DNA from 2 places in the Pseudoalteromonas rhizosphaerae genome. Region 2 is predicted to be linked to the other one. Evidence: predicted binding sites of a transcription regulator. Region 2 holds the regulator's gene; the other holds the start of a gene.

Region 1 (7,880 bases), 560 kb from region 2:
TCGTCAAGATCGTAAATTAATGCAATGGCAGTTAGGCAATATGCTGAAAACTCAGGATTGGTCGGGCATCGTAGCGTTTTTTACAGGTAAAGAAAATCTCAGTCTGGGTCAGCAATATTGGTTAGCCTACAGTTTAGCTCAACGAGGTGATACACAGCGTGCTAAAGCTATTTGGCAAATAGTCGCAAAAGAGCGTGATTATTATGGCTTTTTGGCTGCCGCGCGGTTGGGGTTACCTATTGAGCTCAATAATCAACCATTGTTAGTGAGCGATAAATTAATGCATGAGGTCGCTAATGCCCCAGGTTTTAAACGTGCTAAAGCGATGTATGAACTTGAGCGGTTTACTTCGGCTCGTCGCGAATGGAATTATTTAACAAGCACTTCTAGCGATGGAGAAAAGCTCGCGGCTTCAAAACTCGCAGCAGAATTAGATTGGTACGACAGTACTATTTATACTTTAGCGCAAATTAAGGCATGGGATTATGTAGAGTTACGTTTCCCATTTGCTTTTCAAGATTTATTTGAGCGTTATAGTAAACGTAATCATATAGATGTTACTTGGAGCATTGCTATTTCGCGCCGTGAAAGTTCTTTTGCACCTGATGCGCGTTCTCACGCCAATGCGCGTGGTTTAATGCAGTTACTACCAAGTACAGCGAAGTATGTCAATAAAAGTACTGTTTCAGGAAGTCGCTTAAATCAGCCGAAAACAAATATACGTTTAGGCACAGAGTATTTAGAATATTTAAAAAACAAAAACCATGGCAACGAAATATTAGCAACTGCCTCGTATAACGCTGGTTACCATAGAATCAAAAAGTGGTTACCAAATGAAGCTATGCCTGCTGAATTATGGATTGAGCTTATCCCGTACCGTGAAACTCGGGAGTACGTAAAAAATGTGTTTGCTTATCGTCAGGTTTATCACACGCGTTTAGGGCGCGAAGGAAACATACTGGCACCAATATTGGATATGAAGATGGGTGGCTAAGGCACAAGTGCTTTAGCGCATCTGCATTGGGGTTAAACAGGGTCTATGTTAGACTTAAAATAAGTTAAATTTAACAGATGGGTTTTCTATGGATAAATTAGCCGTTTTATACGCCGAACATATTGCAACACTGCAGCAGCGTACTCGTACTATTATTGAGCGTGAAGGATTAGAAGGTTTAGTGATCCATTCAGGACAAGCTAAACGTCAGTTTTTAGACGATATGTATTATCCGTTTAAAGTCAACCCGCATTTCAAAGCTTGGTTACCGGTCATCGATAATCCACACTGTTGGATTGTTGTGAATGGCAGTGATAAACCAAAACTGATTTTTTATCGCCCTGTCGATTTTTGGCACAAAGTACCAGATGAGCCACGAGATTTTTGGGCTGATTACTTTGATATCGAGCTATTATTACAGCCTGATCAAGTTGAAAAACTATTACCATACGATAAGGCGAAGTACGCTTATATCGGTGAATACCTAGAAGTAGCTCAAGCGCTAGGCTTTAGCATTATGAACCCAGAGCCGGTGCTCAATTACTTTAATTACCACCGTGCTTATAAAACTCAATACGAACTTGAATGCTTACGCCAAGCTAATCGTATTGCGGTTGATGGCCACAAAGCTGCGCGTGATACCTTTTTTAACGGTGGCTCTGAATTTGATATTCAGCAAGCGTATTTAATGGCCACTCGCCAAAGCGAAAACGAAATGCCGTATGGCAATATTGTTGCGCTTAACGAAAATTGCGCTATTTTGCACTACACTCATTTTGAGCCTCAAGCCCCAAAAGCACATCATTCGTTCTTAATTGATGCTGGCGCTAATTTTAATGGCTATGCTGCAGATATAACTCGTACTTATGATTTTAAAAAGTCGGGCGAGTTTGCCGAATTAATTGCCGCAATGACACAGCATCAAATTGCATTGGGTAAAGCACTGAAACCAGGTTTGTTATACGGTGAACTGCACTTAGATTGCCATCAACGTATTGCTCAGGTGCTTAGTGATTTTAATATTGTTAAGTTACCAGCCACTGAGATCGTTGAGCGCGGTATTACGTCGACTTTCTTTCCGCATGGGCTTGGCCATCATCTTGGTTTACAAGTGCACGATATGGGTGGTTTTATGGCTGATGAAAAGGGTACACATCAAGCGCCACCAGAAGGTCATCCATTCTTGCGTTGTACGCGCTTGATTGAGAAAAACCAAGTATTCACGATTGAACCTGGTTTGTACTTTATCGATTCATTACTTGGTGATTTAACGCAAACAGACAACAAGCAGTTTATTAACTGGGAAAAGGTTGAAGCGTTTAAACCATTTGGCGGTATTCGCATCGAGGACAACATTATTGTTCATGAAGATAGCTTAGAAAATATGACCCGTGATTTAGCATTAGATTAATCATCCGGTGTTAAAAGTTGGGGCCATATGGCCCCATTTTTTGCTTCATTATTTGGGTTTATCAAAGAATGTCAGAATATAAGTACCCAGCAGCAACCGTTTTTCATCAAGAAGAAATAAAAAAAAGCACCTTTATTGTGCATATTGCTCATACGCCAGATTTAGCCTCGGCAAAAGCGTTTATCCGTGAGATTGAAAGTAAATATAGCGATGCTCGTCATAACTGTTGGGCGCATGTTGCAGGTAATCCTGGTGGTAGTCATGTTTATGGTTTCTCTGATGATGGTGAACCAAATGGTACTGCAGGCAAACCTATGCTTAATGTATTAATGGGATCTGGGCTTGGAGAAGTCACCGCGGTAGTTACTCGTTATTTTGGCGGTATAAAGCTGGGTACTGGCGGGTTAGTCAGAGCATATGGCGGCTCGCTAAATAATGCCTTGGCACATTTAACAACTACATTAAAAGTTCCTAGTGTTGAGCTGGTGGGCTGTAGTGATTACAGCGCGCAAGGAGCGATAGAGCAGTTACTAAAAACGCAATTTCAAGTACTTAACATAGAAAAGCAATTTACTGCTAATATAGAATGGGTTATTACTATAGATAGCCGCCAAGCCACACAAGCCATAAAAGATATTTATGATTTGAGCCATGGCGCGGTTGAGTTAAGTATTAAAGAGTAAGACAATAGCATTCACGCACTAATCATTACTTAATAAAAAAGCGATAGCTCAATGCAATTTCGTACCATCATAAAAATTCTCGGCCAACTGGTTGTACTGTTCAGTATCACTATGGTGCCGCCGGCAATTGTATCGCTCATTTATAAAGATGGTGGTGGCGTGCCATTTGTTCTCGCATTTATATTCAGTGTCATTATTGGTTTACTTGCATACTATCCAAATAGACGCGAGCAGGGAGATTTAAAAGCTCGCGAAGGTTTTTTAATTGTGGTGCTATTTTGGTTAGTTCTAGGGGCATTCGCATCTTTACCGCTGATTTTTTTACAAGAACCTAATTTATCATTAGCGGATGCGGTATTCGAAGCGTTTTCAGGGCTAACTACAACCGGTGCTACAGTGTTAACAGGCATTGAATATCTCCCTAAATCGGTATTGTTTTATCGCCAACAACTGCAATGGTTAGGCGGTATGGGGATAATCGTATTAGCGGTTGCAGTGCTACCCATGCTTGGCGTTGGTGGTATGCAGTTGTATCGAGCTGAAACTCCAGGGCCTGTAAAAGATTCCAAAATGACGCCACGTATTGCCGATACCGCAAAACATCTTTGGTATATTTATGTGTCGTTAACTATCGCGTGTACTTTAGCGTACTGGGCTGCCGGAATGAATTGGTTTGATGCTATTTGTCATTCATTTTCTACTGTTGCAATAGGCGGATTCTCTACTTACGATGCTTCTATGGGACATTTTGACAGTCCATTAATCAACTTTATTTGCGTGATATTTCTAATCATCGCTGCCGTTAATTTCACCTTGCATTACGCAGCTGTTTCGAGTCGAAATCTCAGAGTGTATATCCGCGACCCTGAGTTTAAAGTGTTTTTGTTTATTCAACTAGCGCTGGTGATAGTGTGTTTTACTGTACTGTCGTCCAATAACATATATGCAAACGGTGACGAAACGCTCGATCAGGCATTATTTCAAGCGGTATCAATTAGTACTACTGCGGGTTTTGCCACCGATAATTTTTCAGCATGGCCCTTATTCTTGCCTATTTTACTGATATTTTCGAGCTTTATTGGTGGTTGTGCAGGTTCCACTGGCGGCGGTATGAAAGTAGTCCGAGTGTTTTTACTTTATCTGCAAGGAATACGTGAGCTTAATCGGTTAGTGCATCCTCGTGCTATTTACTCTATTAAACTTGGTCGTAAGGCATTACCAGATAAAGTAGTTGAAGCCGTATGGGGATTTTTCTCTGCTTATGCGTTGGTATTTGTCATTATTATGTTAGCGTTAATGGGGACCGGTATGGATAACATAACGGCGTTCTCAGCCACCGCAGCTTGCTTAAATAACCTCGGCCCTGGTTTGGGGGATGTTGCGTCGCATTATGGCGCTATTAGTGATGGCGCTAAATGGCTATTAACCATTGCGATGGTGTTCGGGCGATTAGAGATATTCACCTTATTAGTGTTGTTTACACCGACCTTCTGGCGTGGTTAGTTTGTATAAAAGCGAGCACTTGTACAAGGTTATTTATAGTTGGAAAGGAAATGGCAAAAACAAGACAACAATTAAACTTAGAAAACCTTGCCTACATTAGTGCTGGTAGCATTGTTGATGTCGAAATATTAACACCCACAGCCAGTAAGCGAATTAAAACTGAATTTGTTGGTTTATTGCATGAGCGTTTTGTGATTTTAAATTATCCATCAGCCAAGCGCTTAAGTAACGCGGGTGAATATTTAAAAGATGGTGTTGTGGTGATCGTCAGAGCGGTGCTTGAAACCGGTGGCGGGCAAGTTATAGCATTTCGTCAGCAGGTTATGTCAGTGTCGTCGCACCCGGCACGGCTTATTTATTTAAATTTCCCAACTGAAGTGCAATTATTTAGTTTGCGATCACAAACTCGTATTCCCACATTATTAGCTGCAAAAATAAAGTTTAATGACGAACGCGAGATGCAAGGAGTTATTAAAGATATCTCAGTAACTGGGGTAATGTTTGATGTAAAAAGTAAAGCTGATCTCAGTGAATTAAAGAATACTCAGTGTCATATTATGCTCGATAAAAACAATAAAGGTGTTACTGAGTTTAGCGGACAAATATGCAGTGTTAAAAGCCATGCCACTAGCGCCCAGTTTGGTATTCAACTAACGGCAAGTGAAGACGAGATGAAAACTTTCATGAAAGACCACTTTATTGACCTTTCAGTGCTTGAGCCACTGGTATAAATTTGTGCATATTCGCTGTTTTGCGACAAAATAGCGGATATACCGTAACCCACCTTAAAGAACTCTAAATTTATTTTTATTGTTATTAATTATCAGCAACATAGATTTTTTATTTATTTCAGTTGCTAATTTTCAGCTGGTTAATTTCAGCGCCTGTCACTCTTCTTGCCTATAAAAATATAAATACGAACACTGTAAGTACGGATCTGTGTCTTTTCTATTAAACCTAATTAATTGATTTTTATAAACTATATTTTATAGGTGGTTTACGTGTTGCTAAAAAGCAACAAAAAACACCGTAAATAGCCAGTCAAAAGTAAATTTTATTTTTAATAATTTGATTTTAAACGTTTTTTTAAATGTGGCACCGAAGTTGTAATAGTCTAGTTGTACAGAACGAAAATGTGATTAGCACATCGTTCGAAACCATAAACATTGAAGGAATATTTATTATGAACACATTAAATAAAACGTTGGCACTTATTGCTCTAGCATCTTCTTCAGCCGCATTTGCTGCAACAGACTTTGACACATTAGATGTTGATGGTAATGGCGCAATTAGCCAAAGTGAAGCTTCAGTTGATGCTGAGCTTATGAGCCAATTTGCAGAGCTTGATACCGACGGTAACGGCGAACTTTCAAAAGCAGAGTTTTCAAAAGCTTAATGTCGCTTTTTGACAGGGAAAAATGAAAAGGACTTCGTAACACACTATTCATCATCTCAGGTGAAAGGAGATAACCAATGAACATACTAAATAAAGCGATAGTACTTATTGCATTAACCTCTTCATCAGCAGCATTTGCTTTTGAGGCGTTAGACTTCGATACCCTTGATGTTGATGAAAATGGTGTGATCAGTCAAGTTGAAGCCGCAGAAGATGCTGAGCTTTTAAATAGATTTGCAGAGCGTGATACTGACCAAAACGGTGAGTTATCAAAAGAAGAGTTTTCAAAAGCTTAATAATTTAATACTGAGTTTATCCTGAGTTGCCAAAGACAACCTAAGTGGGCAGGGAACCCATGATAAAGGATAACAAGGAAGACTTTACTCGCATTGAAAACCAGTATTGAGACAAATTTTTTGATAGTACATTGAAGGAATATTAATTATGAACACATTAAATAAAACATTAGCACTTATTGCACTGGCATCTTCATCAGCGGCGTTTGCTGCTACCGATTTTGATACGCTAGATGTTGATGGCAACGGCGCAATCAGCCAAAGTGAAGCATCGGTTGATGCTGAGCTTATGAGTAAATTTGCAGAGCTTGATACAGACGGTAACGGTGAGCTCTCAAAAGCTGAGTTCGCAAAGGCCTAATTATAGCTTCCGCCTACAAGGAATTTTAAAAGGACTTTTACATTGATTACGTTCAAAAGCAGCCAATACCCCCGGGCTGCTTTTTTTATGCCTGTGTGCTTCCTGTGCGGTTAAGTGCATTATTTACAACATAAATACATCAGCTTATTATCGTGGTATTAATTTATACATGGAAGTTGCTAATGTTAGAGATTATCAGTTTATATTCAGCACTAAGCGCGAGTATATGGATTGTTGCTGGGGTGTATATCGCTGGTAGGTGTTATCCAAACTATAGTCATGCAAAGCAATTTTGCAGCGAGCTCGGTGCTGCTGGCAGTCCCACGGAAAAACTATCCCCGCTTATTAATAACTATCCTCTTGGGTTACTATTTTGTTTATTTGGTTGGTATGTCGTACAGCTGGAAAATACCGCTATATTAATTATGTTGGTCGGTTGGCTTGTCATGATTCATGGTGTGGGTACCTGGATTGCCGGTTACTTCCCCATGGATGCGGATCCTAATACTAAAAACCCTACTTTGAGTTGCCAAATACATTCTTGGGCTGGCTTGGTAATGCTGCTGTCTTTGCTGATTGCGCCAATTTTTGTTGCTGTAAGTTCATATACCAGTATTTCATTTCGGCTTTTTTCAATTTTGTGTGTGTGTATTGCCTGTTACTTTTTAGTTTTGTTGACGCAAGCATTTAAGCAAAAAGGCAGTGTAGGCACTTATCAACGATTAGCTTATGGTGTGCAGTTGTTGTGGTTGAGTGCATTTTCGTTGGTGCTGTAATTTAATTTTAGATTTAAACAGTAAGTGTTGCTTTGTAAAACGCTTAAGCAAAGGTGAATTAGATATTGAATGACGGAGATTAGGCTTAGTGAAAAGTGTTAGCTATACCGTGGAACTTAGCTGTCCATCTTTAGAAGAATTTTGTTTATTAAGAGAGAAAGTCGGTTGGGGTAAAGTCAACGCTGATCTGGCGAATACTAGTTTAAACAACTCGTTATTTCATGTAGTGATCCGACAGGAGGGGCTACTTGTTGGTATGGGTAGTGTAATAGGTGATGGTGGTTTATTTTTTTATATCCAAGATGTTGTTGTCGATCCTGACTTTCAAAGGCAAGGTATTGGTGCGTTGATTATGGATAATATAGAAATGTATTTGGCTGGGGCAGCAAAAAAAGGTGCGACGATCGGACTGCTCTCAGCCAAAGGTAAAGAATCTTTTTATGCTCGTTACGGATATTTT
Region 2 (7,880 bases):
ACTTTGTTTAAAATTATTTATATAGAACAACTATATCTCATAATTTCCACCTTGTTCTAGAGCTATTTCCCTGTTGCAATAATTACTCTCTAATTCAATACAATACAATTGGTATGACTACGATTGAGCTGCAATTACATGATACAAATCTTGGTCTGTTTTTGCGCTACGTAGTTGTTTACAAAAATCTTTGTTATTGAGTTTATCAGCAATTGTGGCTAACGTCTTCAAATGAAGTTGGCTGTCACCATCTGGTACGATGAGGGCTACAAATATATCAACTGGGCGATTATCAATCGCATCAAAATCAACCGGTGATTCACTCACTAAAATTATTGCTAGCGGGTTTTCAACACCACTCATACGGCCATGAGGGATAGCAATACCACGACCAATACCGGTACTACCTAGTTTTTCTCTCGATAGTAGTGCGTTGAGGATTTCTTGTTGTGATAGCTGAGGGAGTTGTTCATGAGCCAATTGGCTTATAAATTCAATGATCCGTTTTTTGCTATTAAAAAGGACCGCAGCTTTACTGCAGTCCTGACAAATAAGTGAGCTTAATTTCATAGTGTTAGTGTCGAGCGTGCTTCTCTTTGTGTTTAATTACTTGACGATCAAGTTTATCGATTAGTCCGTCAATAGCTGCATACATGTCTTGGTGCTCAGTCGAGGCAAATAATTCAGCGCCACTGACATGTAATGTGGCCTCTGCTTTTTGGCTTAGTTTTTCTACATCAAGAATAACATGGACATTATTGATATGATCAAAATGCCTTTCAAGCTTGGCAAACTTATTGTTTACATAGTCTCTTAATGAATCAGTAATTTCTACGTGACGACCAGTTAAATTTAGTTGCATAAGCATTTTCCTCTTGTGATTTTACGCCTTAAATCAAACTTTTACGTTGATTTGACGGTGGAATAGCCAGTGACTCGCGGTATTTTGCAATAGTCCGTCTAGCTACTTTGATACCTTGCTCTGCCAATATATCTGCAATCTTACTATCACTCAATGGTTTCGCTGAGTTTTCTGCACTGATCAATTTTCTGATCAATGCTCGAATAGCTGTCGAAGAGCATTCGCCGCCGTTCTCAGTGCTTACATGACTTGAGAAAAAATACTTTAACTCAAAAATACCACGGGGGGTATGCATGTACTTTTGTGTCGTTACGCGAGAGATTGTTGATTCGTGCATCTCAACCATTTCAGCAACGTCGTTTAGTACCATAGGTCGCATTGCTTCAGGGCCATGCTCAAAGAATCCCTGCTGTTGTTTTACAATGCAGTTAGTTACTTTGAGTAACGTCTCGTTACGACTTTCTAGGCTTTTAATAAACCATTTAGCTTCTTGCAAATGCGAACGTATAAATTGGCTGTCAGTGCTTGATTTTACTGAGCGTGACATTGCCGCATATTGGCTGTTCACTCTAATTTTTGGCATGCTGTCTGGATTAAGTTCAACCACCCAGCGACCTTTAATTTTTTTCACCGAAACATCAGGTATAACATACTCTGACTCTTCGCGTACTATAGTATCCGCAGGCTTTGGATTAAGGCTGTGGATCAATGTCATTACTTCTTTCAGCTCATCTTCTTTAAGCTTAGTCTTTTTCATCAAAGTGCGATAGTCACGACTAGCTAATAAATCGATATGATCAGTTAAAATCATTTTAGTCTCGCTAATCCAAGGAGTTGCAGGATCAAATTGATTTAATTGAATACATAAACATTCTTGTAGGCTGCGCGCAGCAATACCAACAGGGTCAAATAACTGAATGCGTTTTAACACTGCTTGCACTTCGTCTAGTTCGATTTCTTCTTCGTTATTACCTTGATTTAAGCTCTCTGCGATGTCTTCGCAGCTCAAGGTTAAAATACCTGAATCGTCAACAGCTTCAACAATCGCAATGGCAATAGCTTCATCGGTTGGACTAAAAGGTGTGAGCTGTAATTGCCACATCAGATATTCGTGCAGGGTTTCAGTTGAAGCACCTTGATAAATTGACTCATCTTCAGGCATTGGGCCGGATGACGTATTTGGCGCAGCACTCATGTATTCGTCCCAGGTGACGTCCATAGCCATTTCGTCACTTAAAGTCTCTTTACTTAATGCTTCGCTACTTTCTTGTTCATATTCGCTGGGCTTGTCGTCTGCTGATGCACTAACAGTTAAGTCATCGTTGTCTTGTTTTTGTTCGTTTTTACCAGCCGTGTCGTCTGAATATTCATGCTCTTCTAGCTCTAACAATGGATTGCTGTCGAGTGCTTCTTGAATTTCTTGCTGGAGATCCAATGTACTGAGTTGCAATAAGCGAATTGCTTGTTGCAGCTGTGGTGTCATTGTAAGTTGCTGGCCCATGCGCAGCTGGAGTGATTGCCTCATGTATCTCTAACAATCCTTTTATTGTTATCATCGTTAAGTCTAGCAGATACTTAGCCGAGCGTGGCTTTATAGCCTAAATTGCTCGCCCAGGTAAACATCGCGGACTGTTTGGTCGGCAAGTACATGCTCAGGGGTACCTGATGCAATTAACTCCCCATGAGAAACTATGTAGGCTTTTTCACAAACATCAAGGGTTTCTCGTACATTGTGGTCGGTAATAAGTACGCCAATACCACGGTTTTTAAGGTGTTCAATAATCTTCTTTATATCTAACACTGAAATAGGATCAACGCCAGCAAAAGGCTCATCAAGTAAGATAAATTTTGGATTTGCGGCTAAAGCGCGTGCAATTTCAACTCGACGACGTTCACCACCAGATAATGCCATACCTTGGCTGTCGCGAATATGTTGAATGCTAAACTCATCAAGTAAGCTGTCTAGTGCTTCTTCTCTGGCTTGTTTATTCAGCTCTTTACGAGTTTCTAAAATAGCCATCAGGTTTTGATAAACAGTTAACTTACGAAAGATGGATGATTCTTGTGGTAAGTAGCCAATCCCTAACCGTGCGCGACTGTGCATTGGCAGTAAAGTGATGTCATTATCATCAATACTTATTTTACCTTTGTCGCTAGGTACTAAACCCACAATCATATAAAAAGTGGTGGTTTTACCTGCGCCATTAGGACCCAGTAAGCCAACAATGCTGCCTGCGCTAACTTCTAAACCCACGCTTTTTACAACTTGGCGACCTTTATAGCTTTTTGCTAAAAATTCAGCTTTTAATATACTCATGGCTGCCCTTTAGGTTTGTCTTTTTTACTGTCAACAGGTACCAAAATAGTGTGTACGCGATCGTTTGAGCTTGCGCCTTTTTCAGCACTGATCAGCTGTTGGTCCATATCATAGGTAATGCTTTTGGCATTAATTTTTTGACCTGCTTGAGTGACTTGTGCATTACCAATTAACGTTAAATAGCGCTTGGCGACATCGTAACGGACTTCATCAGCACTGGCGCTCATTATTGTGCCATCAGTTTGTTTTTCTTCAAAGTAAGCAGGGTTACCAGTTGCAACAAGCAATTGTTTGTTATTGCCTAAATCTTCGCGCTTATGGACTTCAAGTCGATCCGCTTTGATACGGCGGTTACCATGAATGATTTCAACATTTTTTTCAAAAATACCGATATTATCTTTCAGTTGGGCAAGCTGCTTTTCAGCACTGATAGAGACTTGATCCGCAGGTGGTGCCGTATTTTCAGCAAAGCTTGCAAAGGCAATGAATAAGCTTGGTATCACAAGCAAGTGAGCAAATTTATTGGTCATAATATATGGTTCGCGTATGGTTAATTAGTTCTACCACTTCGGCTTTTAAGTCGGCATGGAGGCCGCGCCCAGTGATCTTTAAATTTGGTCCGATTAATTCAACTGGTTGTTCTGAACTCATGGTTTGTAGTTCAATATCAACCTGAATATTATCTGCGTTTATATGTTCAATCATGGCATTATTGGTCAGGTTTTTAGCAACCACATTACCTTCTAAAATTAATTGATGATTTTCATATAGGGTGGCTTCATCGGCATTAATTTGCCACGTTTGCTGTTGATTATAGAGTGTAAAAATAGGTTGTTCAAAGTAAGTAAACCCTAACTGTTGGTAAAGTTCCATTTTTGCAGCTGTTACTTTGTGGCTAATTTTACCTTGTTCATCAAACGCGGTTTGTTTTAATGCCACCGCAGTATAATCAGGTTTTGCTATTATATCTTCTTGGTTTTGTGTTATGGCAGTGCTTTGATAAAAATACGGATACCACAGCCATACCATACAGCCGACAAATAATACGCATAATATTAAACGCGCACTATTCATGAGCTTGTGCCTTCGCTAGTTAATGATTTACCATTTTCGAGCATTAATAAATCAGTGAGTTCACGCACTGCTCCAAAACCACCAGGGAGCATGGTTGTATAATGTGAAACTCGCTTGATCAAAGGGTGAGCATCATTTACTGCCACCGCAAAACCAACTAATTCCATTACCGGCAAGTCAGGTCCGTCATCGCCTATGTAAGCGATTTGTTCATCGGTTAACTGCAATTTATCTTTGAGCTGTTGATAAGCTTGCAACTTGTTTTCTTGACCTTGGTAAATATGCGGTACTGTCAGGCTAGTCATCCGTTGCTGAACTATCTGTGAATGACGACCGGTGATCACGGCAACTTCAAAACCGCTATTGATCAGTGCTTTGATACCAAAACCATCTTTAGTATTAAACGCTTTGAGTTCTTCACCTTGATTGCCAAGATAAATGCGGCCATCTGAAAACACCCCATCGATATCACAGATCAGGAGTTTGATTTTTTGTGCTCGCTCGCTCGCATCATCTGAAAGTGGCTGATATAAGTCAGCAAACTGCATTATAAAACTCCTGCTTTGAGCAAATCTTGCATATTAAGAGCACCAATAGGGTGGTGTTTATCATCAACTACAATTAAGCCATTGATACGCTTATTCTCCATAATATTGAGTGCCTCGGCGGCAAGCATATCCGCGGTTGCTGTAGTGCAAGAGCGGGTCATGACAGTGCTGATCAAAGTGCTATGAATATCTATTCGTTGCTCTAAAATTCGGCGTAAATCACCGTCAGTAAAAAGCCCTGCAAGTTGCCCTGTGTCATCAACAATGGCCGTCATACCTAAGCCCTTGGCCGACATTTCGATTAATGCATCTTTGATACATTGCTTGTCATTGATCATAGGCGTTGCTGGGCCACTGTGCATAATATCTTTTAAACACAATAGTAAACGTTTGCCTAAACTTCCCCCAGGATGCGATAGCGCAAAGTCATCTGCAGTAAAGCCTCGGGTTTCTAACAGAGCAACGGCTATTGCATCACCCATCGCAAGCGTTGCAGTCGTGCTCGCAGTCGGGGCGAGTCCTAATGGGCAGGCCTCTTGACTTACTTTGATGCATACATGAGCATCAGCCCAATTTGCCATTGATGATTCAGGGTTACCTGTCATGGCGATCATTTTTGCGCCAATACGTTTAATAACCGGAATAATATTCAGTACTTCGCTGGTTTCGCCTGAGTTAGAAATAAGCATAACCACGTCATCACGAGTGATCATCCCTAAATCACCATGACTTGCTTCACCCGGATGGACAAAAAACGCAGGCGTGCCAGTGCTTGCCAGTGTTGCAGCAATTTTATTACCAATATGCCCAGATTTCCCCATACCGACTACTATGATCCTTCCGTGACATTGATACATCAATTGGCAAGCTTGATTAAAGTTTTCGTCTAGATATTGGGTTATATCAAGCAGTGCTTGGCGCTCTATTTCTAGCACCCGCTTACCTTGTTCAATAAAATTTAACTGCGTCATTGTGTTATCCATTTTGTGGGTAGCATTAAGCAACTTGGCTAAAAATATAACTCTGATATGCTAAAAATGCGACCAATAACAGGCCACCTTCAACTCTATTAATGCGTCTTGTACCTTTAAAGCTCAAGGACATAGCTATAAGGGCTATGGTAGCACCAATCATAATTAAGGCATCACGGTTTGCAGCTGAAGGGTCAATAATTGAAGGGTTGATAATCCCAGCCAGTGGCAACACAGCTAAAATGTTAAAGATATTTGAGCCAACAATATTACCCAGTGCTAAATCATCTTCGTTTTTTAATACCCCAGCAATACAGGCTGCCAGCTCAGGCAGACTGGTGCCAATAGCAATAATGGTTAACCCTATTACTAAATCACTTAGGCCAAAGTATTTGGCTATATCAACTGCTGAGCCAACTAAAAAATGTGAGCTCACAGGCAGTAATATCATACCAATAATTAACCAAAATAAAGCCGATTTGGTGGGCACGTTATCTGGTACGTCTTCACAGGCTTCACTTACAAATGGGTCATCAGCTTGGTTTTTAGCGCGAATAGAAATAATAACTAAGCCCGCAATAAAGACCACAAAGCCTATGATTAATGCAACGCCTTCAGCAAATGAAAAGTAGTTATCCGAAAATATATACCAGGCGGCGATTGACACTAGCAGCACAAGCGGCATTTCGCGTTTTAATGTCATTGATGATACTGATAGTGGGCGCAATAGCGCGGTAATACCTAAAACAAGTAAAATATTAGTGATATTTGAGCCAACGGCATTACCCACGGCAGTGTCAGTTTTACCTGCAAGCGCAGCTGATGCTGAGACCATCATTTCAGGGGCTGACGAGCCCATAGCAACAACTGTTAAACCAACAATAAGAGTAGGAACACCGAAATTTTTTGCCAGTGCCGCAGCACCATATACAAAGCGATCTGCACTCCAAACGAGAGCTGCAAATCCGAGAATTAAAATGACAAAAGAAGTCACCATTACGTTACGCCAATTATTCAAAATGAGATGGCTGCAAATAGTAACAAAAGCCAACCTGAAAGTATAAATAAAAGAATCTGCGAAGCTTGTTAGATTATGGACTGATTTGGACTGAGAAAAATTATTTAAGCGACGGTTAAGCCAACGACTGTAAGCTTTGCAGCGCTATTACATAGAATATTACAAAATTTTACGATTTGTTTTTTCCATCTTGGTGTAAAAACGCTTAAAATAGGTGAACTAGTGAAAATAGTAATGGAGAGCGACTTGTCGCAACCAATAGTAGAAATCAAGGATGTAAGCTTTTCTAGGGGCAATCGCTGTATATATAAAAATATGAGCTTTAGTGTCCCTAAAGGAAAAATTACGGCAATTATGGGGCCAAGCGGAATTGGTAAAACCACCATGTTGCGTTTAATTGGTGGCCAATTAAAACCAGATAGCGGCACTATTTTATTCGAAGGTAATAACATTCCTACCATGTCGCGCAAAGAGCTTTATGCGGCGCGAACCAAAATGAGTATGTTGTTTCAAAGCGGCGCATTATTTACCGATATGTCAGTGTTTGACAATATCGCTTTTCCGCTGCGTGAGCACACTCGTCTAAGTGAAGATTTAATTCGCCTTGTGGTGCTAATGAAATTACAAGCTGTTGGCTTGCGTGGCGCACAAGATCTAATGCCTTCTGAGCTGTCAGGTGGTATGGCACGTCGTGCTGCATTAGCGCGTTCAATCGCGCTTGATCCTGAATTAATTATGTATGATGAGCCATTTGCAGGCCAAGACCCTATCTCCATGGGAGTGTTGGTTAAGTTGATTAAGTCGCTTAATCAAGTGCTTGGGTTATCATCATTAATCGTAACTCACGATGTAACAGAAGTAATGAGTATTGCCGATCACGTTATCATTATTGCCGATCAAGGCGTTATTGGTAGCGGTACACCGGATGAAATGCGTAATCATGAATCGGCCCTAGTTCAGCAGTTCTTAAAAGGATTATCTGATGGCCCAGTGCCGTTTCATTTTCCTGCTCAACCTTATCAAGAAGAATTACTGGGAGGGCGCCGCTGATGTTTGATTTTTTGCAAATGCTAGGTCATAAAACGTTAGG

What was found. The regulator sigma-54, encoded in region 2, starts transcription at its own class of promoters, with help from an activator protein. The targets are predictions, from matches to a motif close to GTTGGCACGNNNNTNGNNT.
Region 1: PVK79_RS01410 (EF-hand domain-containing protein) is a predicted target of sigma-54. The motif match lies at 5,730-5,748, and genes of this name have one in related genera.

The regions. Positions count from the first base shown of each region.
Region 1 is NZ_CP118496.1:295,408-303,287, forward strand. Features, by position in the region: gene PVK79_RS01385 (transglycosylase SLT domain-containing protein) at 1-994, shown strand, start outside; gene pepQ (Xaa-Pro dipeptidase) at 1,083-2,405, shown strand; gene PVK79_RS01395 (YigZ family protein) at 2,474-3,088, shown strand; gene PVK79_RS01400 (TrkH family potassium uptake protein) at 3,140-4,591, shown strand; gene PVK79_RS01405 (flagellar brake domain-containing protein) at 4,642-5,322, shown strand; gene PVK79_RS01410 (EF-hand domain-containing protein) at 5,775-5,987, shown strand; gene PVK79_RS01415 (EF-hand domain-containing protein) at 6,065-6,283, shown strand; gene PVK79_RS01420 (EF-hand domain-containing protein) at 6,432-6,644, shown strand; gene PVK79_RS01425 (DUF998 domain-containing protein) at 6,827-7,420, shown strand; gene PVK79_RS01430 (GNAT family N-acetyltransferase) at 7,509-7,880, shown strand, end outside.
Region 2 is NZ_CP118496.1:5,061,612-5,069,491, reverse strand. Features, by position in the region: gene ptsN (PTS IIA-like nitrogen regulatory protein PtsN) at 118-570, opposite strand; gene hpf (ribosome hibernation promoting factor) at 575-862, opposite strand; gene PVK79_RS22120 (RNA polymerase factor sigma-54) at 891-2,387, opposite strand; gene lptB (LPS export ABC transporter ATP-binding protein) at 2,454-3,179, opposite strand; gene lptA (lipopolysaccharide transport periplasmic protein LptA) at 3,176-3,709, opposite strand; gene lptC (LPS export ABC transporter periplasmic protein LptC) at 3,699-4,253, opposite strand; gene kdsC (3-deoxy-manno-octulosonate-8-phosphatase KdsC) at 4,250-4,801, opposite strand; gene PVK79_RS22095 (KpsF/GutQ family sugar-phosphate isomerase) at 4,801-5,772, opposite strand; gene PVK79_RS22090 (calcium/sodium antiporter) at 5,798-6,769, opposite strand; gene mlaF (phospholipid ABC transporter ATP-binding protein MlaF) at 7,025-7,840, shown strand; gene mlaE (lipid asymmetry maintenance ABC transporter permease subunit MlaE) at 7,840-7,880, shown strand, end outside.